DNA from 3 places in the Niveispirillum sp. GW835-FHT14G11 genome. Region 1 is predicted to be linked to each of the others. Evidence: riboswitches for the same ligand, from Rfam matches in the RefSeq annotation. Region 1 holds a riboswitch; each other region holds the start of a gene.
What was found. Region 1 has a riboswitch for thiamine pyrophosphate ahead of thiC (phosphomethylpyrimidine synthase ThiC). Riboswitches for the same ligand answer to the same signal wherever they lie in the genome.
Positions count from the first base shown of each region.

Region 2: it holds a riboswitch for thiamine pyrophosphate, as region 1 does, so the genes downstream of both, thiO (glycine oxidase ThiO) here and thiC (phosphomethylpyrimidine synthase ThiC) in region 1, are expected to answer to the same signal.
Region 3: it holds a riboswitch for thiamine pyrophosphate, as region 1 does, so the genes downstream of both, AC1Q7F_RS08785 (ABC transporter ATP-binding protein) here and thiC (phosphomethylpyrimidine synthase ThiC) in region 1, are expected to answer to the same signal.

Region 1 is NZ_JBXAFZ010000020.1:36,565-46,056, reverse strand. It holds gene lspA (signal peptidase II) at 165-716, shown strand; gene AC1Q7F_RS27630 (DUF3035 domain-containing protein) at 752-1,255, shown strand; gene AC1Q7F_RS27625 (class I SAM-dependent methyltransferase) at 1,437-2,252, shown strand; gene ubiB (2-polyprenylphenol 6-hydroxylase) at 2,255-3,799, shown strand; gene AC1Q7F_RS27615 (ankyrin repeat domain-containing protein) at 3,802-5,283, opposite strand; TPP riboswitch at 5,408-5,536, shown strand; gene thiC (phosphomethylpyrimidine synthase ThiC) at 5,604-7,445, shown strand; gene AC1Q7F_RS27605 (YdcH family protein) at 7,515-7,682, opposite strand; gene AC1Q7F_RS27600 (UbiX family flavin prenyltransferase) at 7,898-8,527, shown strand; gene AC1Q7F_RS27595 (Fur family transcriptional regulator) at 8,591-9,082, shown strand; gene AC1Q7F_RS27590 (CobW family GTP-binding protein) at 9,167-9,492, shown strand, end outside.
Region 2 is NZ_JBXAFZ010000013.1:97,867-107,358, forward strand. It holds gene AC1Q7F_RS22835 (Mpo1 family 2-hydroxy fatty acid dioxygenase) at 1-225, shown strand, start outside; gene AC1Q7F_RS22840 (2-dehydropantoate 2-reductase) at 227-1,219, shown strand; gene AC1Q7F_RS22845 (thiazole synthase) at 1,216-1,986, opposite strand; gene thiS (sulfur carrier protein ThiS) at 1,988-2,188, opposite strand; gene thiO (glycine oxidase ThiO) at 2,200-3,348, opposite strand; TPP riboswitch at 3,341-3,448, opposite strand; gene def (peptide deformylase) at 3,620-4,117, shown strand; gene fmt (methionyl-tRNA formyltransferase) at 4,152-5,078, shown strand; gene AC1Q7F_RS22870 (thiamine phosphate synthase) at 5,258-5,866, shown strand; gene AC1Q7F_RS22875 (COX15/CtaA family protein) at 5,925-6,956, shown strand; gene AC1Q7F_RS22880 (M3 family metallopeptidase) at 7,013-9,187, opposite strand; gene AC1Q7F_RS22885 (polyphosphate kinase 2 family protein) at 9,416-9,492, shown strand, end outside.
Region 3 is NZ_JBXAFZ010000004.1:49,905-59,396, reverse strand. It holds gene AC1Q7F_RS08815 (pectate lyase) at 1-105, shown strand, start outside; gene AC1Q7F_RS08810 (hypothetical protein) at 109-681, opposite strand; gene AC1Q7F_RS08805 (DUF192 domain-containing protein) at 834-1,331, opposite strand; gene AC1Q7F_RS08800 (acetoin utilization protein AcuC) at 1,369-2,529, opposite strand; gene AC1Q7F_RS08795 (hypothetical protein) at 2,591-2,896, opposite strand; gene AC1Q7F_RS08790 (hypothetical protein) at 2,844-3,089, opposite strand; TPP riboswitch at 3,213-3,317, shown strand; gene AC1Q7F_RS08785 (ABC transporter ATP-binding protein) at 3,310-4,074, shown strand; gene AC1Q7F_RS08780 (ABC transporter permease) at 4,071-4,838, shown strand; gene AC1Q7F_RS08775 (ABC transporter substrate-binding protein) at 4,844-5,785, shown strand; gene AC1Q7F_RS08770 (ATP-binding protein) at 5,786-7,102, opposite strand; gene AC1Q7F_RS08765 (response regulator) at 7,150-7,860, opposite strand; gene AC1Q7F_RS08760 (MarR family winged helix-turn-helix transcriptional regulator) at 7,893-8,384, opposite strand; gene AC1Q7F_RS08755 (branched-chain amino acid aminotransferase) at 8,456-9,349, shown strand; gene AC1Q7F_RS08750 (ABC transporter ATP-binding protein) at 9,382-9,492, opposite strand, start outside.

The sequences.
Region 1 (9,492 bases):
GCCCGGTCTGAGGCAAATGCCCCGTGTCCCCGCCTGCCGCATGGGCAACCGGCGGGCTGTGCAAGGGCCGCGTGACGGAATTTTAGCAGATGCCCCGACCATTTGCCGCCTTTCCGCCGTGTTTGGGTTATAAGGCAGCGGTGACGTGTTGAAGACGCGGATGGATGATGGTTGTGGGTGAGGGGGCCGCGCCGGTGGCCATGGTGAAGAAGCTGCGCATGGTGACTTGTTTGGTGGCTCTGGTTGCCCTGGTCCTGGACCAGATGAGCAAGCAATGGGTGCTGACCAGCCTGCTGCCCTGCCTGTCCGGGCCGCCCGGTCCGGGCTGTGCGGTCAATTCTCCCTTCATCGAGGTGACGGGCTTCTTCAATATGGTGGTCGCCTGGAACTTTGGGGTCAGCTTCTCTATGTTCTACAGCCAGCATGATCTGATGCCCGCCGCTCTCAGCCTGCTGGCCGTCATCATCTGTGCGGGGCTGCTCTGGTGGGGCCGGCATAATGACAAGCCGCTTCTTGCACTGGCCACCGGCATGGTGGTCGGCGGGGCCGTCGGTAATGTCATTGACCGGTTCCGTTTCGGGGCCGTCGCCGATTTTCTTGACTTTCACGTCGCGGGCTGGCACTGGCCGGCATTCAACGTGGCGGATTGCTGCATCGTCGTCGGCGTGTGCCTGTTGTTGATCGACGGGCTGTTCTCCGGGGCGGAGCGGCGCTAATCTCAGTTCCTCGTTCAAAGGGTACGGATCGGACCATGGGTGTGTTGAAGCAAGTGCGCAAGGCGGCCGTACCGGCCATCACAATTCTCGCCATGGGTGGCCTGCTGTCGGGCTGCGGCCTGTTCAGTGGCCATGACGCGCCGGATGAATTCATGGTCGTGTCCCGCGCCCCGCTGGAAGTGCCGCCGGACTTCTCCCTGCGCCCGCCGCAGCCCGGCAGTCCGCGCCCGCAGGAGATGGAGCGTGACACCCGATCGCAGGCCAGCGTGTTCGGCGCCAGCACGGCCGGTACCGGCGCCCTGATTGATCCGCGTACCAGCCCGCAGCAATCCAATGGTGAAGGGGCCCTGCTGGCCCAAGCCGGTGCTGACGGGGCCAGCCCCGATATCCGCGCCATTGTCGATCGGGAGAATCCCGGCGTCGTTGTCGGCACCCCCAGTTTCCTGGACAAGCTGATGTTCTGGAAGGACGAGCAGAACCCCGAAGTCATGCCTCCGCCCGGCGGTACGCTGTCCACGACACGTGAGAGCGGCAAGTAAGTTTTTGCGCTTTCTCAGGCGCCGCGCCGGCAGTCGCCGGGTACTTGTGCCCAAGGGGCACCGCTCCTCATATTGATCGAAGCCCCGCCCTTCCGGCGGGGCTTCATCATTTTCCGGAACCCATGCATGCGCGGCATCGCGCCCGCTTCCCAAGGGGGCCGGTCCAGCCTATGTTCCGGCCATGACCGACGCACGCCAGACCCCGCCCGCCGCCGCCCACCTTACCCCCCAGGGCACCCCCCCCAGGCCCCCCGCCGGGGAGGAAGGCCGTTTCTTCGGCTTCCGGGAGATCGACCCGACGGAGAAGGCCCCCCTGGTCCAGGGCGTGTTCGGCAGCGTTGCCGGCAAATACGACCTGATGAACGACCTGATGTCGATGGGCGTCCACCGGCTGTGGAAAGGTGCCTTCGTCGATCTGGTCCGCCCGCGCGAGGGTGAGGCACTGCTGGACGTGGCCGGCGGCACCGGCGATATCGCCTTCCGCCTGAAGGCCAAGGCGCCCGACGCCAAAGTTACGGTCTGCGACCTGACGGAGGCCATGGTGCGGGTGGGGCGTGACCGGGGTGTGGATGGCGGTCTGCTGTCCGGCATCGACTGGACCGTGGGCAATGCCGAGGATCTGCCATTCCCGTCCCGCTCCATGGATGCTTATACGATCGCCTTCGGTCTGCGCAACGTGACGCGCATCGACAAGGCGCTGGCCGAAGCCCGCCGTGTGCTGAAGCCGGGTGGGCGCTTCTTCTGCCTGGAATTCAGTCATGTCGTGATCCCGGTCCTGCGGGAGGTTTATGACAGCTATTCCTTCCACCTGCTGCCGCGGTTGGGCGGGATGGTGGCGGGCGACCGCGACAGCTATCAGTATCTGGTGGAGAGCATCCGCCGCTTTCCCGAACAGCAGGCCCTGTGCCGGCGGATCGAGGCGGCGGGCTTTACCGGCGCCAAGGCGCGTAACCTGTCCGGTGGCATCGCCTGCATCCATTCCGGCTGGCGCGTGTAGGCATGCTGCGCGCCTTCCGCAATCTGGCCCAAATACTCAGTATCGGTCGCACGCTGGGCCGCCATGGCGCCCTGCCGGTAGAGCTTTTCCACGATTCAAGCCCGCTCCTGGCCTTTTTCATGGACTGCCTGAACCGCAGCAAGGCGCCGGGCCGGCCGGGCCAGCGTCTGGCCGCGGCCCTGCAGGTGCTGGGCCCCAGCTTCATCAAGCTGGGCCAGGTTCTGTCCATCCGCGCCGATCTGGTGGGTGACGAGGTTGCCGATGACTTGGCCGAATTGCGCGACCGGTTGCCGGCCTTCTCCGGCGCGGCTGCCCGGGCCATCATCGAAGGGGAGCTGGAGCGGCCGGTCGCGGAGCTTTATACGGCCTTCGATGACAATGCCGTCGCTGCGGCCAGCATCGCCCAGGTGCATTTTGCCCAGACGCCGGACGGCCGCCTTGTCGCCGTAAAGGTGCTGCGGCCGGGGATCGAGACGGCGTTCCAGCGGGATATCGACCTGCTGCTGTGGCTGGCCGACTGGGCCGTGCGTCTGGCGCCCAAGCTGCGCCGCCTGAAGCCGGTGGCGGTGGTAGAAACCTTCGCCCGCACCGTCGCGCTGGAGATGGACCTGCGGATGGAGGCGGCGGCGGCTTCCGAGCTGGCGGAGAATTTCAGCGGCGACGCGACGTTCGGCGTGCCCGGCATCGACTGGGACCGTACCGCCAGGCGGGTGATGACCCAGGAACGCATCATCGGCTTTTCCATCGACCGGGTGGAGGAGATCCGCGCTGCCGGGCTGCAGACCGACCGGCTGCTGGCCCATGCGGCGGACGCTTTTTTCAACCAGGTGTTCCGCGACGGCTTCTTCCATGCCGACATGCATCCCGGCAACATGTTCGTGACGCCGCAGGGAAGGCTGATCGCGGTCGATTTCGGCATCATGGGCCGTATCGACCGGCAGACGCGGCTCTATCTGGCCGACATGCTGATCGGATTTCTGAACCGCGACTATGATCTGGTGGCCAAGGTGCATTTCGATGCCGGGTTCGTGCCGGCGACCCAGGATCAGGAACTGTTCAAGCAGGCCGTGCGCTCCATCGGGGAGCCGCTGCATGGGCGACCCTTGTCCGACATCTCCGTGGGCCGCTTGCTGGCCCAGATGTTCGCGGTCACGGAAAAGTTCCAGATGGAGACGCAGCCGCAATTGCTGCTGCTGCAGAAAAGCATGCTGACGGCGGAGGGCATGGGCCGCGTCCTGAACCCGCATGTGAACATGTGGGAACTGGCCCGCCCCCTGATCACAAGCTGGATGATTGAGAACCGGGGGCCGGAGGCGCGCGTCGCCGACATTCTGACCAACGTCACGGGCATTGCGCGTCGCCTGCCGGCGCTGGTCCGCGACCTGGAACAGGCGGCCAATATGCTGGTCGATGGCGGTGGCCTGCGCCTGCATCCCGAGTCGGTGGCCGTGCTGGCGGCCTCGCGTGAGCGGGAAGGGCGGCGCTGGCGCCGGCTGGGCTGGGCCGCCTTGGCTCTGGCGGCGGGTCTGGTGGCGGCGCTGTCCTGAAATCAGCTGCCGAGCAGGACGGTGGCCCGGCGTCGGTCTTCGCCAGTCAATAGCTTGTTCTCGGAAACGGGCCCCTTGCCATTAAGATAGTCGAGCGGGGTGGCACCCTCGTCATCCTTCGCGGCCGGGTTGGCTCCAGCCTTCAGCAAGGCCTCGATTACCGGGAGGCTGGCATTGGCGGCGGCATAATGCAGGGCGGTACGCTCACCATGCTTGATGTAGTCCCATTCCGCCGTCGCGTTGGTTGTTGCCGTTACTTCAGCTTTGTTGGCAATCAACCAATTCACCGCCGGTAGAAGGTCGAACTGCGCCGCAGTCATCAGGGGTGTTTTACCGAAATCGTTGCGCGTGTCTATGCCGCCGACGATGGAATGGGCCGCGATCATTGGCAGCAGATCGGCCCGGGCGACGGCGATGTGCATGATCGGGTCTGGGGCTATTTCTCCTTCGTTGGCGCAGAACTTGATCACGTCGGATTCGATAGACCAAATATCTGTTATCTGTGCCAATGCTTTGCGGATTTCCTCCTCCGGTGCGCCGTCAAGAAGCAGTTCGCGCAGACTACTGCCGTCAGGGTTGCGACATCCACCGATGGCGATGCTATCAAGGGCGCTGCCTATACCTTGGAAGGCCTCACCAAGGGGGCGGTCGATGTATCTTGCTATGCCTTCCATGGCGGTAACATAAGCGCCATGGATTCTGGCCTCTAATTGATGGTTGTAGAGGGACAAATACCCCCAAGATTTATAGGGGCTTGGGAGATTGGCCGGATCATAGTCTCCTCCAGTGAATTTGAAATCCCGTAGCTTTATTTTTTCGATCGCAAAGCTTTGGCGCTTGGCCATTCCATATCTGGATGATCCTGACATCGTAGCATTATTATAGATCACGTCAGCAGCGTCGGCTAAATTCCGGAATTGTTCCACGGCTTCTGTCGGAAAGCCCCTGATCTCCCCCCGGCCCCACTCACAACCGGAACGTGGTGTGTAATTATCCATACCGGATCCGAACATTGGTGCCGTCGCAACCAGAAGGTCCGGCTTCTTCAGGAGGATCCCACAGGGTATCAGGTACGAAGCTGTTGACCTGTTGGTCGCCAAGTCCGAGAGGGACGCTAGCTGTACCGTTGGGATCAGACTTTCCGACGTGCCGTCATAAGTTGGTGGCATGCCGGGCAATCGGGCCAAAGATTCTTCCGGGATCTGCTTCCAAGCCTCCGCAGCGATCAACTGGCTCAAATTGTCTATCTCGGCGTCCCGCTCCGGGCGGGCATCGCGGAAGCTGTGCAAGAACAGCATCAGGTCCAGCCTTGCCAGCCAAACGTCCTGGTGTGCCCGCATCAGCGCTTCAGCTTGATCTTGATGGCTCTCCAGTTCCTCTATGGCCGACTCATATTCGGGGGGCAGTGACGCTCCCTGTCCTTGGGCGGCGATAGCAAAGCTCATGATGAGCAATGCAGCGACGGTTAGATTGCGCAGGCCCAAGATCGCTTTCCCTCGGGAGAGTATCGATTATCTTTTACATCTTATCAGGGGCGAGCGAATACGAACAGCATCGCCGCGTCAACTACCCACCCTTGACACCCCGCCCCATCGTCCCGCACTTTCCATCCCGTCCAAGGGGAACCCCGGCAAGGGGCTGAGACACCGTATGGACCGCTTGAGGGCGGCACCGGCGCGGGAACCCTTCGAACCTGATCCGGGTCGTACCGGCGTAGGGATGGAAGCATAGGGGCCCCGTCTGCCCCAAACGTGCCGCCGCACCCCGTGCGCATGCCCGGATCTCCATATCAAGGGAGGTCCAAATGCCAGATACCAACATTACCGATCCCGAATTTCGCGTGACCACCGGCCCGCTGCCGGCGTCGCGCAAGGTGCATATGGCGGGAGAGCGCTTTCCCGACATCCGCGTCGCCATGCGCGAGATCGACCTGTCGCCCAGCGCCAATGAGCCGCCGGTGCGTGTCTATGACCCGTCGGGGTCCTATACCGACCCGGATGTGCGCACCGACATCCGCCAGGGACTGGCGGAGCTGCGCCGGTCCTGGGTGGAAGCGCGCGGCGATGTCGAGGCGTATGAGGGGCGTGAGGTGAAGCCGGAGGATAATGGCTTGGTACGGGGGCAGGAGAGCCCCGTACCGCTGTTCGACCGGGCAAGCCGCCGGCCGCTGCGCGCCCGGCCGGGCGCCAATGTCAGCCAGCTTCATTATGCCCGCAAAGGCATCATCACGGCGGAAATGGAATATGTCGCCATCCGTGAAAACCTGGGGCGGCAGCGGCTGGCCGAACAGGCGGCCCGCGATGGCGAGGATTTCGGGGCCAGCATTCCCGATTACGTGACCCCGGAATTCGTGCGGGACGAGATCGCGCGGGGCCGCGCCATCATTCCCAACAATATCAATCACCCGGAGACGGAGCCGATGATTATCGGCCGGAACTTCCTGGTGAAGATCAATGCCAATATCGGCAATTCCGCCGTCACCTCCTCGGTCGCGGATGAGGTGGATAAGCTGGTCTGGGCCATCCGTTGGGGTGCGGATACGGTTATGGACCTGTCCACGGGCCGCAATATCCACACGATCCGGGAATGGATCATCCGCAATAGTCCCGTGCCCATCGGCACGGTGCCGATCTATCAGGCGCTGGAGAAGGTCAATGGCAAGGCCGAGGACCTGACCTGGGAACTGTTCCGCGACACGCTGATCGAGCAGGCCGAACAGGGGGTGGATTATTTCACCATTCATGCTGGCGTGCGGCTGGCCCATATCCCGCTGACGGCCAAACGGGTGACGGGCATCGTCAGCCGGGGCGGGTCGATCATGGCCAAATGGTGCCTGGCCCACCACAAGGAGAATTTCCTCTACACCCATTTCGACGAGATCTGCGAGATCATGAAGGCGTATGACATCGCCTTCTCCCTGGGTGACGGTCTGCGCCCCGGCAGCATTGCCGATGCCAATGACGCCGCCCAGTTCGCGGAGCTGGACACGCTGGGCGAGCTGACCCAGATCGCCTGGAAGCATGATGTGCAGGTGATGATCGAAGGGCCGGGCCATGTGCCCATGCACAAGATCAAGGCCAACATGGACAAGCAGCTGAAGGTTTGTGGCGAGGCGCCGTTCTACACGCTGGGGCCCCTGACCACCGACATCGCGCCGGGCTATGACCACATCACCAGCGGCATCGGGGCCGCCATGATCGGCTGGTTCGGCACCTCCATGCTCTGCTATGTCACGCCCAAGGAACATCTGGGCCTGCCCGACCGCGACGATGTGAAGGTGGGGGTGATCACCTATAAGCTGGCCGCCCATGCCGCCGATCTGGCCAAGGGCCATCCCGGCGCCCAGGAACGCGACGATGCCCTGTCACGGGCCCGGTTCGAGTTCCGCTGGCGCGACCAGTTCAACCTGTCGCTGGACCCGGAGACGGCGGAGAAATATCACGACCAAACCCTGCCGGCGGAAGGCGCCAAGCTGGCGCATTTCTGCTCCATGTGCGGGCCGAAATTCTGCTCCATGAAGATCACGCAGGAAGTGCGCGATTATGCAGCCGCCCAGGAGGGGATGGCCGCCATGTCGGCGACCTTCAAGGAGAAGGGGGGACAGGTGTATCTGTCGGACAGGCCGATCCCGGAAGATCATCATTAAAGTAAAAAAGCCCCCGTCCGGCATTCGGACGGGGGCCTTTTCTCTGGCCGTTCGGGGCCGGAAATGCCGTCAGGCGCGGGCCAGGCGGTCCATTTCCTCCTTCACGCGCAATTTTTCCATTTTCAGGCGGGTCAGGGTCGTCGTGTCGGGCAAGGGACGGCGGGATTCCATCCGCACCTCCCGATCCAGGCTTTCATGCTTGGTGCGCAGCGATTCAACACGCTCGGGGAACAACATACGGCCTCTCCTTCTGTAACGATGGAACAACGGACCTGTCTGGTTGTTGGTACCTGAAACGCGGCTTGGCCTTTCCTGATGGACAAAACATGGATCACGATCCTGACATGGAATCGTTATCCGCGGCTCTATGCATATGGATAGGGTAGTGGGGTTTTTCGAGGGGCGGATTAGCCACCCTGGACGAAAACCATCGGGGGCGTTACATCACCTCCATGGCAGATATCCTCCCAAAGCCGGCCGGTTCTTCCGGTCCTGACCAGTACCCGGCGGCAGCACCGCCCCGACGGATGATTGTCGGGATCAGCGGGGCGTCGGGCATTGTTTACGGCATATGCCTGCTTGAAACGTTACGCCGGCTGGGCATCGAATCCCACCTCGTAATGAGCAGGTCTGCCGAGGTGACCTCTGCGCACGAGTCGGGGCTGAAGGTGGCCGAGATCCGGGCGCTGGCCGATGTCACCTATGCCGCCACCGATATCGGGGCCGCCGTTTCGTCGGGCAGCTTCCGAACGATGGGCATGATCGTCGCGCCTTGTTCGGTGCGGTCGATGTCGGAGATCGCGTCGGGGGTTACCAGCTCGCTGCTGACCCGCGCGGCGGACGTGGTGCTGAAGGAGCGGCGGCGGCTGGTGCTGATGCTGCGCGAGACGCCGCTGCATCTGGGCCATATCCGCACCATGGCGGCGGTGACGGAGATGGGGGCCATCATCTATCCGCCCGTCCCCGCCTTCTATGCCAATCCGCAAAGCCTGGAGGAGATGGTTGACCACACGATCGGGCGCGTGCTGGATCTGTTCGATATCGATACGGGCCGGGTGCGGCGCTGGGGGGAGGAGGGCTGACCCTCCTTTCCTTCTGCTGCCCGCCTGCCTACATTGGCACCGTCCTTGCTGAAGGCTCATCCGATGTCCAGCCATACCCACCATCATCACGACCATGCCGTGCGCCATGACCATGGGTCCTGCGTCCAGGATGCGCTGGCCCGTGCTGATGCGATCTGTACCGAACGTGGTGTACGGCTGACGGCGCAGCGGGCGCGGGTTCTGGAACTGGTCTGGTCCAGCCACAAGCCGCGCGGCGCCTATGCCATCCTGGAGGATCTGTCGGCGGACGGGAAGCGAGTGGCCCCGCTGACCGTCTATCGTGCGCTGGATTTCCTGCTGGAACAGGGTTTGATCCACCGGATCGAAAGCCAGAACGCCTTTGTCGGCTGCCCCGACCCCGGTACCGCCCATACGGGGCAGTTCCTGGTCTGCTCCTGCTGCGGCAACGCCACCGAGCTGACCGACCGGCGCATCGCGGCCGCCATCGCCGAAAGTGCGGCGGCCCAGGGCTTCACGGTGCAGCGGCAGACCGTGGAGGTAACGGGCATCTGCCCCGACTGCCGCGACCATTGACGGACGGGGCCCCGGCCCCCCACATGTTGCCCCATGCATGCCGGGAGACCCGGCCCTACCATTTTCATGCCTGAGGATGCTTCCTTGTCCACGCAACCGACCCCGCCCAGCCCGCCGCCCCGTCTGCCCATCTCCGTCCTGACCGGGTTTCTGGGCAGTGGCAAGACCACCTTGCTGTCGCGCCTGATCCGCGATCCTTCCATGGTGCGCACCGCCGTCGTCATCAATGAATTTGGCGAGGTCGGGCTGGACCATCTGCTGGTCGAGCAGTCGGACGAGAACATGGTGCTGATGGATAGCGGCTGCTTGTGCTGCACCATCCGGTCCGACCTGGCGGATACGCTGCGCGACCTGTACATGAAGCGCATGCGCGGCGACATTCCGGAATTCGACCGGGTGGTGATCGAGAC
Region 2 (9,492 bases), on a different contig from region 1:
TTCATCGGTGGCTGGGCGGTGCAGCTGTTGGGCCACAAGTTCGAAGGCAACAAGCCGGCTTTGACCGCCAATCTGTTGCAGATCTTCGTGGCACCCTTGTTCCTGGTGGCGGAAGGCTATTTCGCCGTCGGCCTGCGCCGGGAAGTGGAGGCCGAGGTGGAACGGCTGGTGGCCGATGGCATCGGCGGTGCCGGCGCCCTGAGCCTGCCGGCGCATCAGGGTTAAGATGCGACGTATCCTGATCGCCGGGGCCGGTTCCGTCGGCTGCTATGCCGGCGGGTGCCTGGCACTGGCGGGGCGGCCCGTCACCCTGTTGGGTCGCGCATCGCTGCTGGACCGGGTCGCGGCCGGCGGGTTGCGGGTCAGCGACCTGGACGGGCTTGACCGTCCGGTTCTGCCGCGGCCGGGTCTGCGGCTGGATACCGATCCCGCCGCCGCCATGGCGGATGCCGGTCTGATCCTGGTGACGGTGAAATGCGCCGATACGGCCGGGATGGCCGACCTGATCGCCACCCATGCCCCGCCCGACGCGCTGGTCATCAGCCTGCAGAACGGCGTGGGCAATGCAGGCATCCTGGCGGAACGGCTGGGGCGGGCCCGTGTGCTGGCCGGTATGGTGCCGTTCAACATCGTGCAACTGCCCGACGGCCGCTTCCACCGCGGCACCGGCGGGCGGATCATGATCGCCGCTGGTCACAAGGGCGTGTGTGCGGAACTGGACGTGCCGGGCCTGCCCGTGGCGGAAAGTGCCGACATGGACGCGGTGCTGTGGGGCAAGCTGCTGATCAATTTGAACAACGCGCTGAACGCCCTGTCCGGCCTGCCTTTGGCCCAGCAGCTGGCGGCGCGGCCCTGGCGATTGTTGCTGGCGCAGCAGCAATGGGAGGGGTTGCGGGCGTTGAAGCGGGCGGGGATCAAGCCGGCCAAATCGGCGGCCCTGGCGCCGCATCTGCTGCCCTGGCTGCTGTGCCTGCCCGACCCGCTTTTCCGGCTGGCGGCCCGGCGCATGCTGTCCATCGACCCGCTGGCCCGGTCATCGATGTGGGAGGATCTGGAGCGCCGTCGGCCGACGGAGATCGACCGGTTGCAGGGGGCGGTGATCGAGCTGGCCGAACGCCACGAGCTGGACGCGCCGGTCAATCGCCGGGTCCGGGATTTGATCCGGGCGGCGGAGCAGGCTGGGGCCGGATCGCCGGGGTTGGCAGCAGGGGCGGTTTAGGTCCCGATCAGCCCCAGTTCCGGACTCGACGCTTCGGCCCGCAACCGCTTGGGGATGCGACCCGCCAGCCTTGCCATGCGCCCGCCTTCCACGCCGGCGCGCATGGCAGCGGCCATCATTACGGGATCGATACTTTTCGATACGGCAGTGTTCAGCAGCACCGCGTCGCAGCCCAGCTCCATGGCCAGGGCCGCGTCGCTGGCCGTGCCGATACCGGCATCCAGCACGACGGGAACGAGGCTGTTCCGGCAGATCGTTTCGATATTGTAAGGGTTCAGGATGCCCAGGCCGGTGCCGATCGGTGCCCCCAGCGGCATGACGGCGGCGCAGCCGATATCGGCCAGCCGGCGGCAGATGATGGGATCGTCGGTGCAATAGGGCAGGACCACGAACCCGTCACGCACCAGCTCGTCCGCGGCGCGCAGCAACTGTTCCACGTCGGGATACAGCGTCTCGCGGTCGCCGATCAGTTCCAGCTTGATCCAGTTGGTGTCCATCGCCTCGCGCGCCAGCTGCGCGGTCAGCACGGCATCCTTCACCGTGGAACAGCCGGCGGTGTTGGGTAGCAGCCAGACTCGGCCTGCCACCAGATCCAGCAAGCCCTCGCCATAGCCGGTCAGGTCGGCGCGCCGGACGGAGACGGTCAGGATTTCAGCACCCGAGGCGTCCAGACTGTCCAGGAACACCTGCTGGTTGGGATAACCGGCGCTGCCCAGGAACAGGCGCGACCGGAAGCTTTGGCCGGCGATCTTCAGTGGATCCTTCATCTCAACCACCTTGCAGAACCTTGACGATTTCCACCCGGTCGCCGGGGGAGAGCACCGTATCGGCCCAGCGGCCGCGCGGCACGACACTGTCATTGACGGCCACGGCGATGCCGCGCGCACCCGCATCGATCCCGTCCGCCGCCATCACGGCGGTCAGGGCGTAATCGTCGGGCACGATGGTGCGGCCATTGATCATGATCATGTTTCCATCCTTCACGCCGCGCGGGCGGCGTTGAAACGGTCGGCCCCGAACGGGGCGATATGCGGGTCGGTGCGGCCCGTCAGGACCAGGGCGGATATTGCATCCGCCGTGATCGGGGCCAGCAGGATGCCGTTGCGGTGATGGCCGGTGGCCAGTACCAGCCCATCCAGGCCGGGAGCTGCCCCCAGGATCGGCGCATCATCGCGGCTTCCGGGGCGCAGGCCCGTCCACATCTCGCGGATGGGCAGTTCCTCCACCCCCGGCAGGGCGCGCCAGGCGGCGTCCAGCAGGGCCAGCACCCCGCCGGCCGTCATCTGGGCGTCGAACCCCTTCTCCTCCGTCGTCGCCCCGATGATCAGGGTGCCGTCGGCGCGGGGCACCAGATAGCATTTGGGCGCCCAGACGACATGGGTCAACAGCGGATGGGCCGGGTCCATGGCGAGCGACATCATCTGGCCCTTCACCGGCCGCACCGGCGGCGGGCTGGCCTGACCGGGCACCAGGCGCGACCAGGCGCCGGCGGCGATCACCACCTGATCGGCCGGCACCACCCGGTCGCCCAGCACCACGCCCCGCACGCGGCCGCCCTGCACATCCAGGCCCGTGGCCTCCACACCTTCATGCAGACGGGCCCCGGTCCGTTCCAGGGCCACGCGCAGCGCGGCGCTGGCCAGGCGGTTATCCACCTGCCCGTCCTTGGCGCTGTAGATGCCGGCGGCGGTGCGCGGGTTCAGGAACGGTTCCCGCTCCTTGGCCTGCGCGCCGGTCAGCCAGACAAGGTCCAGGCCCAGTCCGCGCTGGAACTCATAGTTCGACCGCAGCAGTTCCACCTCATCGCGGGTGCTGGCCACCACCAGCGTCCCCTCGGTCCGCAGGCCCACGGGCAGGCCGGTCAGCGCCGCCAGCTCCTGCGCGAAGTCCGGCCAGCGGGCCTGGCTTTCCAGGCACAAGGGCAGCAGGCGCTGTTCGCCCGGCTCCGCCTCCACGCCGGCGGCCAGCATGCCGGCGGCGGCGCGGCTGGCGGCTTGGCCGGCCTTGGCCTTCTCATAGATATCGACCCGGGCCCCGGCCTGGGCCAGGCGCCAGCCGATGGACATGCCGATGATGCCGCCGCCGATGATGGCGACGCGCGGCTTTTCCGTGGTGCGATGTAGCGTCATTTCCGCCTTCTCCCTTCGCCGGCATGACCCGGATCAGGTTCTATGGGTGTGATCTCAGCCGCGCGACCGGATAGGCCATGCGGCACCCCAGGGTCCATGCGCTATGTCATGGGCCTGTCATGGACGGATTGCAAGGGGATGAGGCCCAAGGGGATGCAACGCGGCAATTCCGCCCCGCCGGGATCGCGCTTGACCATTGGCCGCTCGCGCGCATATCTGCCCTATGAGGGACTTTGTGTCCCGTTCGCCTTCCTGAGCCCCGGAACTCCCCATGTCGCTGCTGCCCATCCTGACCATTCCCGACACCCGCCTGAAGACCAAGTGCAAGCCGTTGACCAATGTCGATGGCCGCGTGGTGGGCCTGATGGATGACATGCTGGAGACCATGTACAAGGCGCCGGGCATCGGTCTGGCCGCCCCGCAGATCGGGTTGCTGGAACGGCTGATCGTGGTGGATGTGTCGGAAAACCGCAGCGACGCCATGGCCATGGTCAACCCCGAGCTGCTCTGGACATCGGACGAACTGGCGGTGACCCAGGAAGGGTGCCTGTCCATCCCGGAGATCTATGCCGACGTGACGCGACCCAAGATGGTGCGCGTGCGCTATGTCGACCGGGCGGGTGAGGTGCGGGAGATGGATGCCGACGGGCTGCTGGCCACCTGCATCCAGCATGAGATCGACCATCTGAACGGCGTGCTGTTCATCGACCATCTGTCGTCGCTGAAGCGCAACATGATCCTGCGCAAGTACAACAAGGCGAAGAAGTAAGCACACCCGTTCCCCATAGCCCGGAAGGTTCCCCATGCCGCTGCGTCTCGCCTTCATGGGCACGCCGGATTTCTCCGTCGGTATTCTGGATGCCCTTGTCGCTGCCGGGCATGAGGTGATCGCCGTCTATTCCCAGCCGCCGCGGCCCGCCGGGCGCGGCCAGCAATTGCAGGCCGGCCCCGTGCATCGCCGGGCCGAAGCCCTGGGCATTCCGGTGCGCACGCCCAAAAGTCTGCGCAAGGCCGAGGAACAGGAGGCGTTTGCCGCCCTTGACCTGGATTGCGCCATCGTCGCGGCCTATGGCCTGATCCTGCCGCAGCCGATCCTGGATGCGCCGCGTCTGGGCTGCGTCAACGTGCATGCCAGCCTGCTGCCGCGCTGGCGGGGGGCGGCCCCAATCCAGCGGTCGATCCTGGCCGGGGATGCCGAAACCGGCGTGACCATCATGCAGATGGATGCCGGACTGGATACCGGCGCCATGCTGCTGACGGACAGGGTGGCGATCACACCCCGCATGAATGCCGCCGACCTGCATGATGCGCTGGCTGACATGGGCGCGCGGCTGATGGTGGAAGCACTGCCCGGCATCGCGGACGGTTCGCTGAAGCCGGTGCCGCAGCCGGAAGCGGGCGTGACCTATGCCGCCAAGCTGACCAAGGACGAGGGGCGGCTGGACCTGTTCCGCCCGGCGGCGGACCTGGACCGGCAGGTGCGCGGCCTGACCCCCTGGCCCGGTACCTGGATCGATCTGGCCAATGGCGAGAAGCTGAAGGTGCTGGAAACCCTGCCCGTGGAGGGCAAGGGCGAGCCGGGTACCCTGCTGGACGGGGCCCCCACCCTGGCCTGCGGCGAGGGCGCCTTGCGCCTGATCCGCGTGCAGCGGCCGGGCAAGGGACCGGTCGATGGCGGTGCCTTCCTGCGCGGATATCCGCATGGGATCGGGGGAAAGCTGATCGGTTGAAGCCGTCCAGGTTTTTTAATCGTCATCCCGGCGAAAGCCGGGACCCAGGGGCCACAAGCCCGACCTTTCCGCAGCGTTGATCGCCGCAAACCATACAAGTGTTTCCCCGTGGCCCCTGGGTCCCGGCTTTCGCCGGGATGACGAAAGAGGGGTGGGGGATATCGATCGAAGGTGCCCCCATGCCCCTGCCCAACCCGCCCCTGCTGCTGATCACCGACCGGACGCAGGCCGTGGGCGGGCTAGTGTCGGCGGTGGCGGACTGTGTGGCTGCCGGGTGCCGGTGGGTCAGTCTGCGGGAGAAGGACCTGTCCGCCGCCGAACAGGCCGATCTGCTGCGGGCGCTGAAGCCGCTGCTCGCCGATATCGGTGGTACCCTGACCGTGCATGGCGATGCGTCGCTGGCCCCGCTGTGCGACGGAGTGCATCTGCCCGACGGGGCCGACATCGCCGCCGTGCGGGCCCTGCTGGGGACGGATGCCCTGATCGGCGCCTCCTGCCATGACCGGGACGGTGTGATCGCGGCGGCACGGGACGGTGCCGACTATGCCACGCTCAGCCCGATCTTCCTGACGGCGTCCAAGCCGGGATATGGGCCGGCCCTGGGAACGGATATGCTGGCCGGGCTGCCCCTGCCCACCCTGGCGCTGGGCGGCGTGGATGCTGCCAATATCGGTGACTGTATCGCCGCCGGTGCGGCGGGGGTGGCGGTGATGGGCGGGCCGATGCGCGATCCGTCTGCCATGGCATCGCTGCTGGCTGCGACGCCGGGCCGCAAGCCCGGCATTTGACCGGCGGGGCCGCAGGGCCCCATATCAGCCGCATCTTTCATCCACCGAACGGCCCGTCATGAATGCCGCTTCTGCTTCCGGTCCCCGTGCCGTCGCCAACTGGCTGCTGTTCTGCGCCGGGATGGTGTTTGTCATGGCCATCATCGGGGCCATCACCCGCCTGACGGAAAGCGGCCTGTCCATCACCGAATGGAAGCCGATCACCGGCGCCCTGCCGCCCCTGAACGAGGCGCAATGGCTGGCGGAATTCGAGAAATACAAGCAGATTCCGGAATATCAGGTGCTGAACCGTGGCATGAGCCTGGCGGAGTTCAAGCAGATCTTCTTCTGGGAATGGTTCCACCGCCTGTGGGGCCGGCTGATCGGTGTCGCCTTCGCCCTGCCTTTGGCCTGGTTCGCCCTGAAGGGCTGGGTGACGCGGGCCATGCTGCCCAAACTGGTGGGCCTGTTCCTGCTGGGTGGGCTGCAGGGGTTCATCGGCTGGTTCATGGTGCAGTCGGGCCTGTCGGTGCGCACCGATGTCAGCCATTACCGGCTGGCCCTGCATCTTTCCATGGCCCTGATCCTCTATGGGCTGCTGATCCAGGCGGGGCTGGGCCTGCGTCATCCCGGTGCTGTCCATCGGCCCGACCGGGCGGGCTTGCGCCGCCATGGCTGGGCTGCCATGGCACTGGTGTCGGTCACCGTGGTCTGGGGGGCCTTCGTGGCGGGGCTGGATGCCGGTTTTGCCTATAACACCTGGCCGCTGATGAACGGGGATTTCGCGCCGCCGGAAATGTGGACCCTGTCGCCCTTCTGGCTGAACCTGCTGGAGAATACGGCGGCCGTGCAGTTTACCCATCGCTGGCTGGCCATCGCCACGGCGTTGGCCGTGCTGTCCTATGCCTGGCGGGTGGGGCAGCGGGCCGACTTGGCCGGCGTGGCCAAAAGTGCCGCGCTCTGGCTGGCGCTGGGCATCGGGGGACAGGTGGTGCTGGGGATTACCACCCTGCTGCATGGGGTCCCGGTGGCGCTGGGCTCCGCCCACCAGGGCGGGGCCCTGGTGGTCATCGCGCTGCTGATCCGGTCGATCCATACCTTGCGGCGATAAACAAAAAAAGCCCCCGCTGGATCACTCCGGCGGGGGCTTTCCTTTTGTACCAGACCTCAGTTCACCCGCGAACCCGTTCCCAGCAGGCCCCGGTTTTCCAGCAGCGCGTCGACCTTGGGCGGACGGCCGCGGAAGGCGACATAGGCCGCCATCGGGTCCTTGCTGCCGCCGGCGCTGTAGACCTGCTCATAGAGCTTCTTGGCCAGCTTGGGGTCGAAGATGTTGCCGGCTTCCTTGAAGGCATTGAAGCCGTCGGCGTCCAGCACTTCCGCCCACATATAGCTGTAATAGCCGGCCGAATAGCCGTCGCCGGAGAAGACATGGGTGAAATGCGGGCTGCGGTGGCGCATGACGATTTCCTTCGGCATGCCCAGCTTGGCCAGCTCCTCGCGCTCGAACGTGTCGGGGTCCAGACCCTTGGCATCGGTCAGGCTGTGATAGGCCAGATCGACCAGGGCGGAGGAAGTGTAGGAGACGGTGGCAAAGCCCTGGTTGAAGGTCTGGGCCGCCAGGATCTTGTCCAGCAGCGCTTTGGGGATCGGCTCGCCCGTCTTGTAATGCACGGCGAAGCGCTGGAGGATTTCCGGCTGCTCCACCCAATGTTCCAGGATCTGGCTGGGGAACTCCACGAAATCGCGCAGCACGGAGGTGCCGGAAAGCTGCGGATAGGTGACGTTCGACAGCATGCCGTGCAGGCCGTGGCCGAACTCGTGGAACAGGGTGGTGGCATCGTCGAAGGACAGCAGCGTCGGCTGGCCGTCGGCCCCCTTGGCGAAATTGTTGTTGTTCATCACGATGGGATGAACCACGCCGCCCAGCTTCTGCTGCTCCCGCAGGCTCGACATCCAGGCGCCGGAACGTTTGGTGGGACGGGCGAAATTGTCGCTGTAGAACACGGCCAAGTGCTTGCCGTTCCGGTCCTTCACCTCATACGCCTTGACGTCCGGGTGATAGCGGGGAATGTCTTTCAGTTCAGCAAAGGTGACGCCGAACAGCTGGTTGGCGGTGAAGAACACCGCTTCCATCATCTTGTCCAGCTGGAAGTACGGCTTGATCTCCTCCTCGTTCAGGTCGAACTTCGCCTTGCGTACCTTCTCGGCATAGTAATACCAGTCCCAGGGCTCGATCTGGATGTTCTGGCCCTCGCTGGCGGCCATCTTCTGAAGGTCTTCCTTCTCCTCCGCCGCCCGGACCTTGGCGGGTTCCCAGACCTGCAACAGCAGGTCGCTGACGGCCTGCGGGGTTTTGGCCATGGTATCGGCCATCTTGTATTCGGCAAAGGTCTTGTAGCCCAGCAGGTTCGCGCGCTCGATGCGGAGCTGCACGATCTCCTTGATGGCGGCGTTGTTGTCCTGGGCGTCGCCATTGTCGCCACGGGCGATCCAGGCCTTCCAGGCCGTCTCACGCAAGGTCCGGTTGGCGGAGAAGGTCAGGAACGGCTCGATGGAGGAGCGCGACAGGGTGATGACATATTTGCCGTCGTCACCGCGGTCCTTGGCGGCCTGGGCGGCTGCCTGCACCACGAAGTCGGGCAGGCCGGCCAGCTCGTCCTTCGACGTCAGGACCAGCTTGTATTCCTTCTCGTCGGCCAGGACGTTCTGGCTGAACTGGGTGGACAGCACGGCCAGGCGCTGCATGACGGCGGCCATGCGCTCGCGGTCCTTGCCCTCCAGCTTGGCGCCGGCGCGCACGAAATCCAGGTGGTAGCGTTCCAGGACGCGTTTCTGTTCGGCACTCAGCTTCAGGCTGTCGCGCTTGGCGTACATCGCATCGATGCGGGCGAACAGGGCGGCGTCCAGGTTGATGGCGCTGCTGTGCTTGGACAGGATGGGCGCCATTTCCCGCTGGATCTTCTGAAGCTGATCATTGGTGTTGGACGCGGTCAGGCTGCCGAACACACGCGACACGTTGCCCAGCAGGTCGCCACTCATCTCCAGCGCGTCGATGGTATTGGCGAAGGTGGGGGCGTCCTTGTTGTCGGTGATCGCCTTGATCTCCGCCAGATGGTCTGCCATGGCCTTGTCATAGGCCGGCTTGAAATGCTCCGGCTTAATGGCGTCATAGGGCGGAACGCCGAAGCGGGTGTTCCATTGATGGAAGAAGGGATTGTCGCTGGTCACCTTGTCCGTCTCCGCCTGCGCTACCTGGATGGCTGCGTCCGCCGCCTGCACCGTCACCGGGGCCATCGCCCCGACCATGGCCAGGATCAGGGCCGAAGCCCCATTCTTCAACAAAGTCTTCACTGCCTGCCCCCATTATTTTTGGATAGGGATTGTCCGAACCGACATGGGTCGGCCATCGGTCAACCGGTGACAAGGGGCGAAACATTTCCGTTACAATGAACAGGCCTATGTCCGGCAATTGTCATGGATCATGGCGGCTTATGCCGGAATGCCGGCTGGATGCGGGGGGACCGGGTCGTTAGGCTGGGCCCGATATTCCCTTTTCCAGGACAGAAGATGAGCAAAGACAACGCCGCCATTCCCCGCCTGGCCGACCTGGACATGAAGGCGCACCGCATCGCCGACAAGGGAGC
Region 3 (9,492 bases), on a different contig from region 1:
CCCAGCGACACCTCCCCCTACACCACCGACTATCCCGTGGAGGGCATTTCCACGGCGGCCTATGTCAAGAATATGGGGGAATTGATCAGGGCGTTGGGGAAATAACCCTCAAATATCCAGGTCCACCTGATGATCGTCCGGTGTGACGGTCCTCAGGGCCTGGATGTAGGAGGCGATCTTCACCGCCTGCTCGCTGTGCAGGGCCAACAGGCGCTCGATCTCCTGCGCAAGCTGGTTGGCGTCCATGCCATCCGCCAGAAGCGGGAGGCCCACTTCCTCCGCCGATATCACATCATCCGCCAGGACGGAGATGGTCTGCTCCGATCCCGGCAGAGAGACAGTATCGACAACCGGCGGCGGCCCGGCCTCGACCAGCGGCGGTACCGCCAGGGGCGGGCCGCGTTCCATCGGTGTCGGTGCAACGGGCGGCTTCTCCGCCAGACGGTCCAGGTTGCGGCGGATGCGCTGCTTCTGCGGGACCGACAGGTCGGGAAGGTTGTCCACCTCCTCCATCAGCAGGTCGAGCAGGCGGTGGCGCAGGGTACGCCCCTCCTTCCGCCGGTCCGGCTGATCCTGCCGGCGACGATCCCCCACCGGCTGCACACCGATCACCGGACGGTCCCGGTTGGGCGGGGTTACCGGTTGCGGCAGATTCTGCAGAGGGGGCGTATAGAGTACCATGCTCCCATTCTACCACGCCGTATCCCCCAGGAAATGTGCGGGTTCGGGGTATCTCCGATAGTGAGTTGCCCGTATGTCGCATGACCGGGGCGATTTTCATCTTTCCGGCGGTAACGGGCGCGGCATCGGCGTCTGAAGAAGCTGAAACGGCTTCAATTCGGGCGCTTGACGCCGAAAGCCGGATGCAGCAGCCGGTCACCCGGCTTGATGCCCAGCTTGCCGGCCAGCCCGCCATTGATTTCCAGAACGGCGATGGCCAGCCCCGCCGACGGCAGCGGCGTCGGGTCATGCGGCTTGCCATGCTGGATGTTCAGGATATAGCCGTTGGCATCGACGAAGATGATATCCAGCGGGATCAGCGTGTTCTTCATCCAGAAGGAAAGCCGGCTCTCCCGCTCGTTGAGGAACAGCATCCCCCGCTCATCCTCCATCTTCTCCACGAACATCAGGCCGGTGGCCTGCTGCTGTGGGGTCAGGGCCAGATCGACATTGAAGGTGTGGCGCCGCCCGCCCTTGCTTTCCACGACCAGGCTATCGCGGTTCAGGCCGGTCTGCGGCCCCATCTGGGCCAGGGCGGCGGGGATCGTGGCCGGCAGCAGGGCCGGGGTCAGGGACAGCAGCAGGGCGAAGGCCAGACGACGCAGCAGCATGATGGTTCCCGAAAGGATGAGACTGGCGCGCATCCTATCACAGATCGCGCACGGCCGCCGTCGCCTGCCGCACCATGTCGCGGATCGGGCCTTCATGCGGGGCATCGGCCAGGGTGTGGAACCAGCGGGCCGGCGGGTTGCGCCCTTCGCGCCGGTCCCAGGTCAGGGATTTCAGCACCTGGACCCCCGCCGGCGTCAGTTCGGCCGGCGTCGGGTCGATACCGTTCAGCACGGCCCAGATACCGGCCCAGGCGCGGCCCACCGACCAGGGATTGTAACCACCACCACCCACCACGATGGTGCGCGGCGCCAACCCCACCAGATCGCCCACCGCCCGCCACAGGGCGCGGTTGGACAAGGACAGGCGGGAGAGCGGATCGTCGGCCAGGGCATCGGCACCGGTCTGGATCATCATGGCCTGCGGCCGGAACGCCACGGCCAGCGGAATGATCGCCTCCTCCACCACATGGCGGAACTCGTCATCATTCAGGCCGGCGGGCAGCGGGATATTACGGGCCATGCCGCCGGCCCGGTCCGCCAGCTTGCCCGTATAGGGCCACCGCCCCTCCTCATGGGTGGAGATGGTCAGGACGCGTTCATCATCATGAAAGGCATCCTGCACCCCGTCGCCATGATGGGCGTCCAGATCCACATAGAGGATGCGGTCCAGCCCCTGGTCCAGCAGGGCCATGATGCCAAGCACCGGGGCGTTGAAGAAGCAGAAGCCGCTGGCCCGTCCGGGCCGGGCATGGTGGGTACCGCTGGCCGGGGAGTGCACCACCCCGCCATCACGCACCAGATCGGCGGCCATAATCGCGGCACCAGCGGCGATGGCCGGGCGGCGGTACATTTCCGGAAAGACCGGGTTTTCCAGCTTGCCCAATGCGTAACGCAGGGCCGTGTCCAGGTCCACGCGCTGGTCACGCTCGGCCCGCTGAACCGCGGCGATATAATCGCGGTCATGGAACCGGGCCAGTTGCTCCGGGGTGGCCTGCGGGCTGTCCACATAGGCGGCATCATCCAGCCAGCCCATGGCACGGATCAGGTCGGTCGCGACCGTGACGCGCGGGATGGACAGCGGATGCTTCCTGCCATAGCTGGAATGGCGATAGATTTCACCGCCAAGATAAAGCGGACAGGCCATCGCGTCGCGTCGCAATGCAGGGGCGGGTTCGGACAGGGTGGCGCTGTCGGGCATGATGACCCGATCCTATGCCGCAGCGCGAAAGGGAACAAGCCGCACCGCACCACCCGCGACGTTATTTCACGGCCTCATGATCGTAGGAGAAGACGCGGGAGAGCTTCCAACCATCGGGCTCCAGCCGCCAGCGCTGGGTGAAGCGGGCCTTGCCCACCCGCTTCTCCGGCCCGTCGCCCTTGCGTTCATAGAACACATGGTCGCCCTGCTCGATCACGCCGATGCCGGCGATAGGATGCAGGGTCATGGTGCCGGCCACCAGTTCGCGACGCGACCGCCAGGCATCCGGCTTCTTCTTCTCCTCACAACCTTTCTTATATTCCGCCACGAAGGGGGCAGCGGCGCGCCACCTCTCCGCCCTTGTCATGATACATCTCGAAATCAGGCATCAGCATGGTGGCGAGGCGATCGGGGTCGCAGCCTTCGAAGAACAGCGCGAAGAAGTCGGCATCCGACTTCTCGATGGCCACCCGCAGGGCCGGCCCCTCGGGCAAGGTGGCGGCATGGGCCGGCAGGGCCAGGGCCGACAGGAAGGTCACGAGAATCAGGGACTTGCGCATGGTATCTCCCATTCCAGACACCCGGATTTGACATCAGACAGCGCGTACCCGCAAGCACCGTCACCGGCTTCCCCAGGGTACCATTAACCTTGCGGGACTGCCCTGTGTTTGCCATAACCAACCCACCTCACTGGGGGGAGCCGATTGTCGGCTGAGAGGTCCTGTACGGGACGACCCCTGGAACCTGATCCGGCTGATACCGGCGTAGGGACAGTGACCCATGAATGAACCATCGGGACCGCGCGCGGCCCCGCCCGCCCCTGCCATCCATGTCCGTGACGCCGCCATCGCGTTTTGCGGGCAAACGCTGTTCACGGGCCTGGACCTGACGGCACCGGCGGGACAGACCACCTGCCTTCTGGGCCCCAGCGGCGTGGGCAAGTCCAGCCTGCTGCGCCGCATCGCCGGGCTGCTGCCGGGGGAAGGCACCGTCACCGCCGATGACGGAATGCCCGTCGCCGGCCGCATCGCCTGGATGGGGCAGCAGGACCTGCTGCTGCCCTGGGCCCCCGTCCTGGACAATGTCATGCTGGGGGCAAAGCTGCGCGGGGTCCGGCTGGACGCCATCATCCGCGACCGGGCCATGGCCCTGCTGGCGGCGGTGGGGCTGGACGGCTGGGAAAGGCAGCGGCCCGACGCCCTGTCCGGCGGCATGCGCCAGCGCACAGCATTGGCCCGCACCCTGTTCGAGGATCGGCCCATCGTGCTGATGGACGAGCCCTTCTCGGCCCTGGATGCCATCAACAGGCTGGATATGCAGGATCTGGCGGCCGGCCTGCTGACCGGGCGCACCGTGATCATGGTCACCCATGACCCGATGGAGGCGCTGCGCCTGGGCCATCAGGTGCTGGTCCTGTCCGGCAATCCGGTGCGCTTGTCCGATGCCATCATCCCATCCGGCGCCACGCCCCGCCCGCCCGATCTGCCGGCCCTGCTGTCCCTGCAGGGTCAGCTGCTGTCCCGCCTGCGCGGGGGTACCGCATGACCGGGCGTATCCTGCGGGGATTGACCACCCTGGCCGGTTTGCTGCTGGCCTGGACGCTGCTGGTCCGGCTTGCAGAACTGCCGCACTATATCCTTCCGGGTCCGGAACGAGTGGCCGTGCGTCTGTGGGAAGATTACGCGCTGCTGGCCCGGCATGCGGGTTATACGGGCCTGGAGATCGTGCTGGGCCTGATGTTGGGCACGCTCTGCGGCGGGCTGGCGGCCCTGGCCCTGACGGCGTTGCAGGCAGCACGGCGCTGGCTGCTGCCGCTGCTGCTGGCCAGCCAGGCGGTGCCGGTCTTCGCCATCGCACCCCTGCTGGTACTGTGGCTGGGCTATGGCATGGCGTCCAAGGTGGCGATGGCTACCCTGATCATCTTCTTCCCCGTCACCGCCAGCTTCTATGATGGCTTGCGGCGCACCGATCCCGGCTGGCTGGATCTGGCGCGGACCATGGGGGCCACGCCCTGGACCCTGCTGCGCCATATCCGGGTGCCGGCAGCATTGCCCGCCCTGGGTTCCGGCCTGCGCATGGCCGCCGCCGTGGCACCCATCGGGGCTGTAGTGGGCGAATGGGTGGGGGCGTCGGCGGGGCTGGGCTATCTGATGTTGCATGCCACGGCGCGGGTACAGACCGATTTGGCCTTCGCCGCTCTTTTCATCCTGGCGCTGCTGGCCGTCGGCCTGTGGCTGCTGGTGGATGTGATGTTACGCCGGGCCATGCCCTGGCTTCCCGACAGCGTGATGAGCAAGGAAGACACATAATGAAGATGCGTTGGATGCGGGCGATGGCCGTGGCCGCCACCATGGCGGGTGCCGCCCTGCCCGCCATGGCCCAGGACAAGATGACGGTGCTGCTGGACTGGTTCGTGAACCCCGACCATGGGCCGCTCTACGTGGCGCAGGAACAGGGCTATTTCAAGGATGAAGGGCTGGCGGTGGAGATGATCGCCCCGGCCGACCCCAACGATCCGCCGCGCCTGGTGGCCGCCGGCCAGGGCGACATCGCCATCTCCTATCAGCCGCAATTGCACCTGCAGGTCGATGCCGGCTTGCCCGTGGTGCGCGTCGGCACCCTGGTGGCCACGCCGCTCAACACCGTCATTGTCCTGAAGGATGGCCCTATCAGGTCCATCAAGGATCTGAAGGGCAAGAAGATCGGCTTCTCCGTCGGCGGGTTCGAGGATGCGCTGCTGGGCGCCATGCTGGAAAAACACGGCCTGTCCCTGAAGGATGTCACCCTGGTCAACGTCAATTTCTCCCTGTCTCCGGCCCTGTTCGCGGGCCAGGTGGATGCCATTGTCGGGGGCTACCGCAATTTCGAACTGAACCAGATGGCGATCGAGAACAAGCAAGGCCGCGCCTTTTTCCCCGAGGAAGAGGGCGTGCCCGCCTATGACGAGCTGGTGTTCATCACCGCCAGGAACAAAGTGAACGACCCGCGCATCGGCCGCTTCCTGAACGCGGTGGAACGCGGCACCCAATACCTGATCAACCATCCGGACGCCGCCTGGGCCCTGTTCATCAAGGGCCGCAAGGATCTGGATACGGAGCTGAACAAGCGCGCCTGGAAGGACAGCGTGGCCCGCTTCGCCCACAGCCCCCGCGCGCTGGACAACGCCCGGTACGCGCGTTTCGCCCAGTTTCTGAAGGCCCGCAGCCTGATCAAGACCACGCCGGACGTGGCGACATATGCCGTGGAAGTGAAGTGATCACAGCGGCAGCCGCACGACAGCCCGCAAGCCCTTCTGCGGGCTGTCGCGCAGGATGACGTCGCCGCCATGGCGCCGGGCGATGTCGCGGGCGATGGTCAGGCCCAGGCCCACGCCGCCGGTCTTCTGGTTGCGCGACGGCTCCAGCCGGAAGAAGGGGCGGAACACCGCATCGCGCTGATCATCGGGAATGCCCGGCCCGTCATCGTCGATCAGGATTTCCACGAAATTGCCCCGCCGCTCCAGGCTGATCCAGACATGCCGCCCATAGCGCGCGGCATTGCCGATCAGGTTGGTCAGGCAGCGGCGCAGCGACAACAGACGCAGCGGCAGCACCACCGCTTCGCCCTGCGTCACCATCGGGTCCAGCGTCAGCCGCGCCCCCTCCCGCCTTGCATTGCCCGCGATCTCGGCCAGCAGCAGCGACAGGTCCACCTGCCGCTCCTCCTCCTCGCCATCCCCCCTGGCAAAGGAGAGGTAGCCGTCGATCATCACCTGCATCTCGGCCACGTCGGCCTTCAGCTCCTCCACCTCCGCCATGTCCGGCATCATGGCCAATTGCAGCTTCATGCGGGTCAAGGGCGTGCGCAGATCGTGGCTGACCCCGGCCAGCATTTCCGTGCGCTGCGCGATCTGCCGGCGGATGCGGTCGCGCATCAGCAGGAAGGCGTGGGCCGCCTGACGCACCTCCACCGCCCCCTCGGGGCGGAAATCCGCCATGTCGCGGCCCTTGCCGAACGCATCGGCCGCCACCGCCAGGCGGCGGATGGGCCGGATCTGGTTGCGCATGAACAAGGTGGCGATGGAGAACAGCACCAGCGAACTGCCCAGCATCCAGATGATGAACAGATAGCTGGTGAAACTATAGAGACGGCGTTCCGGCGACAGCACCGACAGCACCCCGTCGGACAACTGTACCCTTATCTCGATCCATTTATGGGCGACATTGCTGTTGATGCGCCAGGGCCGGCGCACCCGGTCATCCAGCGCCTTTCCCAATGTCTCCTCCAGCGCCCCGCGCAGGCGGGCCGGCGGGTCGGGCAATATCTCTTCGGGTGTCCAGGAGAACAGGATGTCGGTATTGCGGGCCGCCATGGACAGCGTCTCTTCCCGCGCACCATCATCCCCGTCACGGGCCAGCTGCTCGATGACCAGGGCGATCTCACCCGCCACGGAATTGGCCAGCCGGTTGGTCATCGTGTCCCAATGCCGATCATAGAAGACGAAAGTGGCGATGGCCTGGGCCAGCACCACGGGCGTCATCATGATCAACAGCGACCGCGCGAACAGGGTCGCCGGCACGTAGCGCTTCAACATGCGCATCGGCCGGGGACGCCGTCGCCACAAATCCTGAAACCAGCCGTTCAATCGGGCCTCAACACATAGCCTTCGCCGCGCACCGTCTGAAGATAACGCGGTTCACGCGGATCATCTTCCAATTTACGGCGCAGGCGCGTGACCTGCACGTCGATCGTGCGCTCGTTGCCGGCATCGACGCCAGCCTTCTCCACCAGCGCCTCGCGGCTCAGCACCACGCCGGGCTCCGCCGCCAGGGCGCGCAGCAGGCTGGATTCCATGGCGGTCAGGCGGATGATCTCCTCGCCGGCTCGCAACTCCTCCCGCTCCGCATCGAACAGGTATCGGCCCAGCCGGACGGGCAAGGCGGCCAGGGTGGCGCGGGCCACCATGCGCGACGTGCGGCGCAGGATGGCGTTCAGGCGCAGCACCAGCTCGCGCGGCTCGAACGGCTTGGACAGGTAATCGTCGGCCCCGGCTTCCAGCCCATGGATACGGTCATCGGCCTCGCTGCGCGCCGTCAGCATTAGGATGGGCGCGCCCCCCTTGCCCGACAGGTCGCGGCACAGCGACAGACCATTTTCCCCCGGCATCATCACATCCAGCACGATCAGGTCGAATTCCAGCCCCGCCAGCTTGGCCCGTGCCTCCGCCGCGTCGGCCGCCCCCGTCACCAGGAACCCGTTCTGGCCCAGATAGCGGCGCAACGCCTCACGCAGGCGCGTGTCGTCGTCAACGACCAGAATATGGGGCTGTTCGGCGGAATCGACGCTCATCATGGCCCCTCACATAGCATGGACGGGGCCTTTGGTCACCGCTTGCCCGGCGGCGGGAACTTGGCGCGGTCTTCTGCGTCGATGATGCCCAGCATGACGGTGCGGAACCCCTCCACCGACGCGGCGCCGGCGGCGCGATAGGCCTGGGCGATGCGGGCGCGCTGGGCGTCCGACAGGCCGCGTTCCAGCTCCACGCCCTTTTCCGTCAGGGTCAGCAGGCGCTGGCGCCGGTCCTTGGTGCCCGGACGCTGGGCGATATATTCCTGCTCCACCAGGTCGGACAGCACGCGGCTCAGGCTCTGCTTGGTGATCTGCAGGATGCCCAGCAACTCCGTCACCGTGATCGACGGATAGCGGCCGACAAAATAAACGACACGGTGATGCGCCCTGCCCAGCCCGATCTTCGCCAGCATGGCGTCAGGTTCGGCCGTGAAGTCGCGATAGGCATAGAACAGCAGTTCAATGCCCTGGCGAAGGTCCTCCTCGCGCAGGAAGAGCGGGTTCGGTCCTGATTTTATGTCAGCCATGTTGACTTATTTCCGCAATTCCGTATCGTGGATGGGGTTGTACACGACATAAAACAACAAGGAAGCCCCGAATGACGCTCATCCCCTTCCATGACCGCGATGGCCATATCTGGTTCGACGGGGCCCTTGTCCCCTGGCGCCAGGCGAAAGTGCATGTCCTCACCCACGGCCTGCACTATGCAAGCTGTGTATTTGAGGGGGAGCGCATTTACAATGGCGTGATCTTCAAGTCCCACGAACATTCGCAGCGCCTGCGCCGCTCGGCGGAACTGATGGGCTTCGATATCCCCTACAGCGCCGAGGAGATCGACGCCGCCAAGCAGGAGGTGTGCAAGGAAGCCGGCCTGCGCGACGGCTATCTGCGCCCCGTGGCCTGGCGCGGCAGCGAGATGATGGGCGTGGCCGCACAAGCCAACAAGATCCACCTGGCCGTTGCCTGCTGGGAATGGCCCAACTACTTCACCCCGGAAGCCCGGATGAAGGGCATCGCGCTGGAGATCGCCCGTTGGCGCCGCCCCGCCCCCGACACCGCCCCTACGGAGGCCAAGGCCGCCGGCCTCTATATGATCTGCACCCTGTCCAAGCATGAGGCGGAGCGCAATGGGCAGCAAGATGCGCTGATGCTGGATTATCGCGGCTATGTGGCCGAAGCCACGGGCGCCAATTTCTTCATGGTCAAGGATGGCGCGATCCACACCCCCATCCCCGACTGTTTCCTGAATGGCCTGACCCGCCGCACGGTGATCGACCTGGCCCGCCGCCGCGGCTACCGCGTGGTGGAACGCCACTTCACCCTGGATGAGGTTCAGCACGCGACAGAGATATTCCTGACCGGATCGGCCGCCGAAGTGACGCCGGTCAACCGCATTGGTGACTGGTCGTTCACGCCCGGAGAGGTCTGTCGGGCGATGATCGCGGATTATGGCGATCTGGTGAATGGAAGATTGCAGGCGGTGGCCGCGTAATTATCTTTCTTCGTCCCCCGGCGAAGAGGACACTAAACGCCACCCTGCAGCATCTGATACCGGGCATAGGCTCCGCCCTGGGCCAGCAGCTGCTCATGCGTGCCCTGCTCCACCACGTGGCCGGCCTCCATCACATAGATATG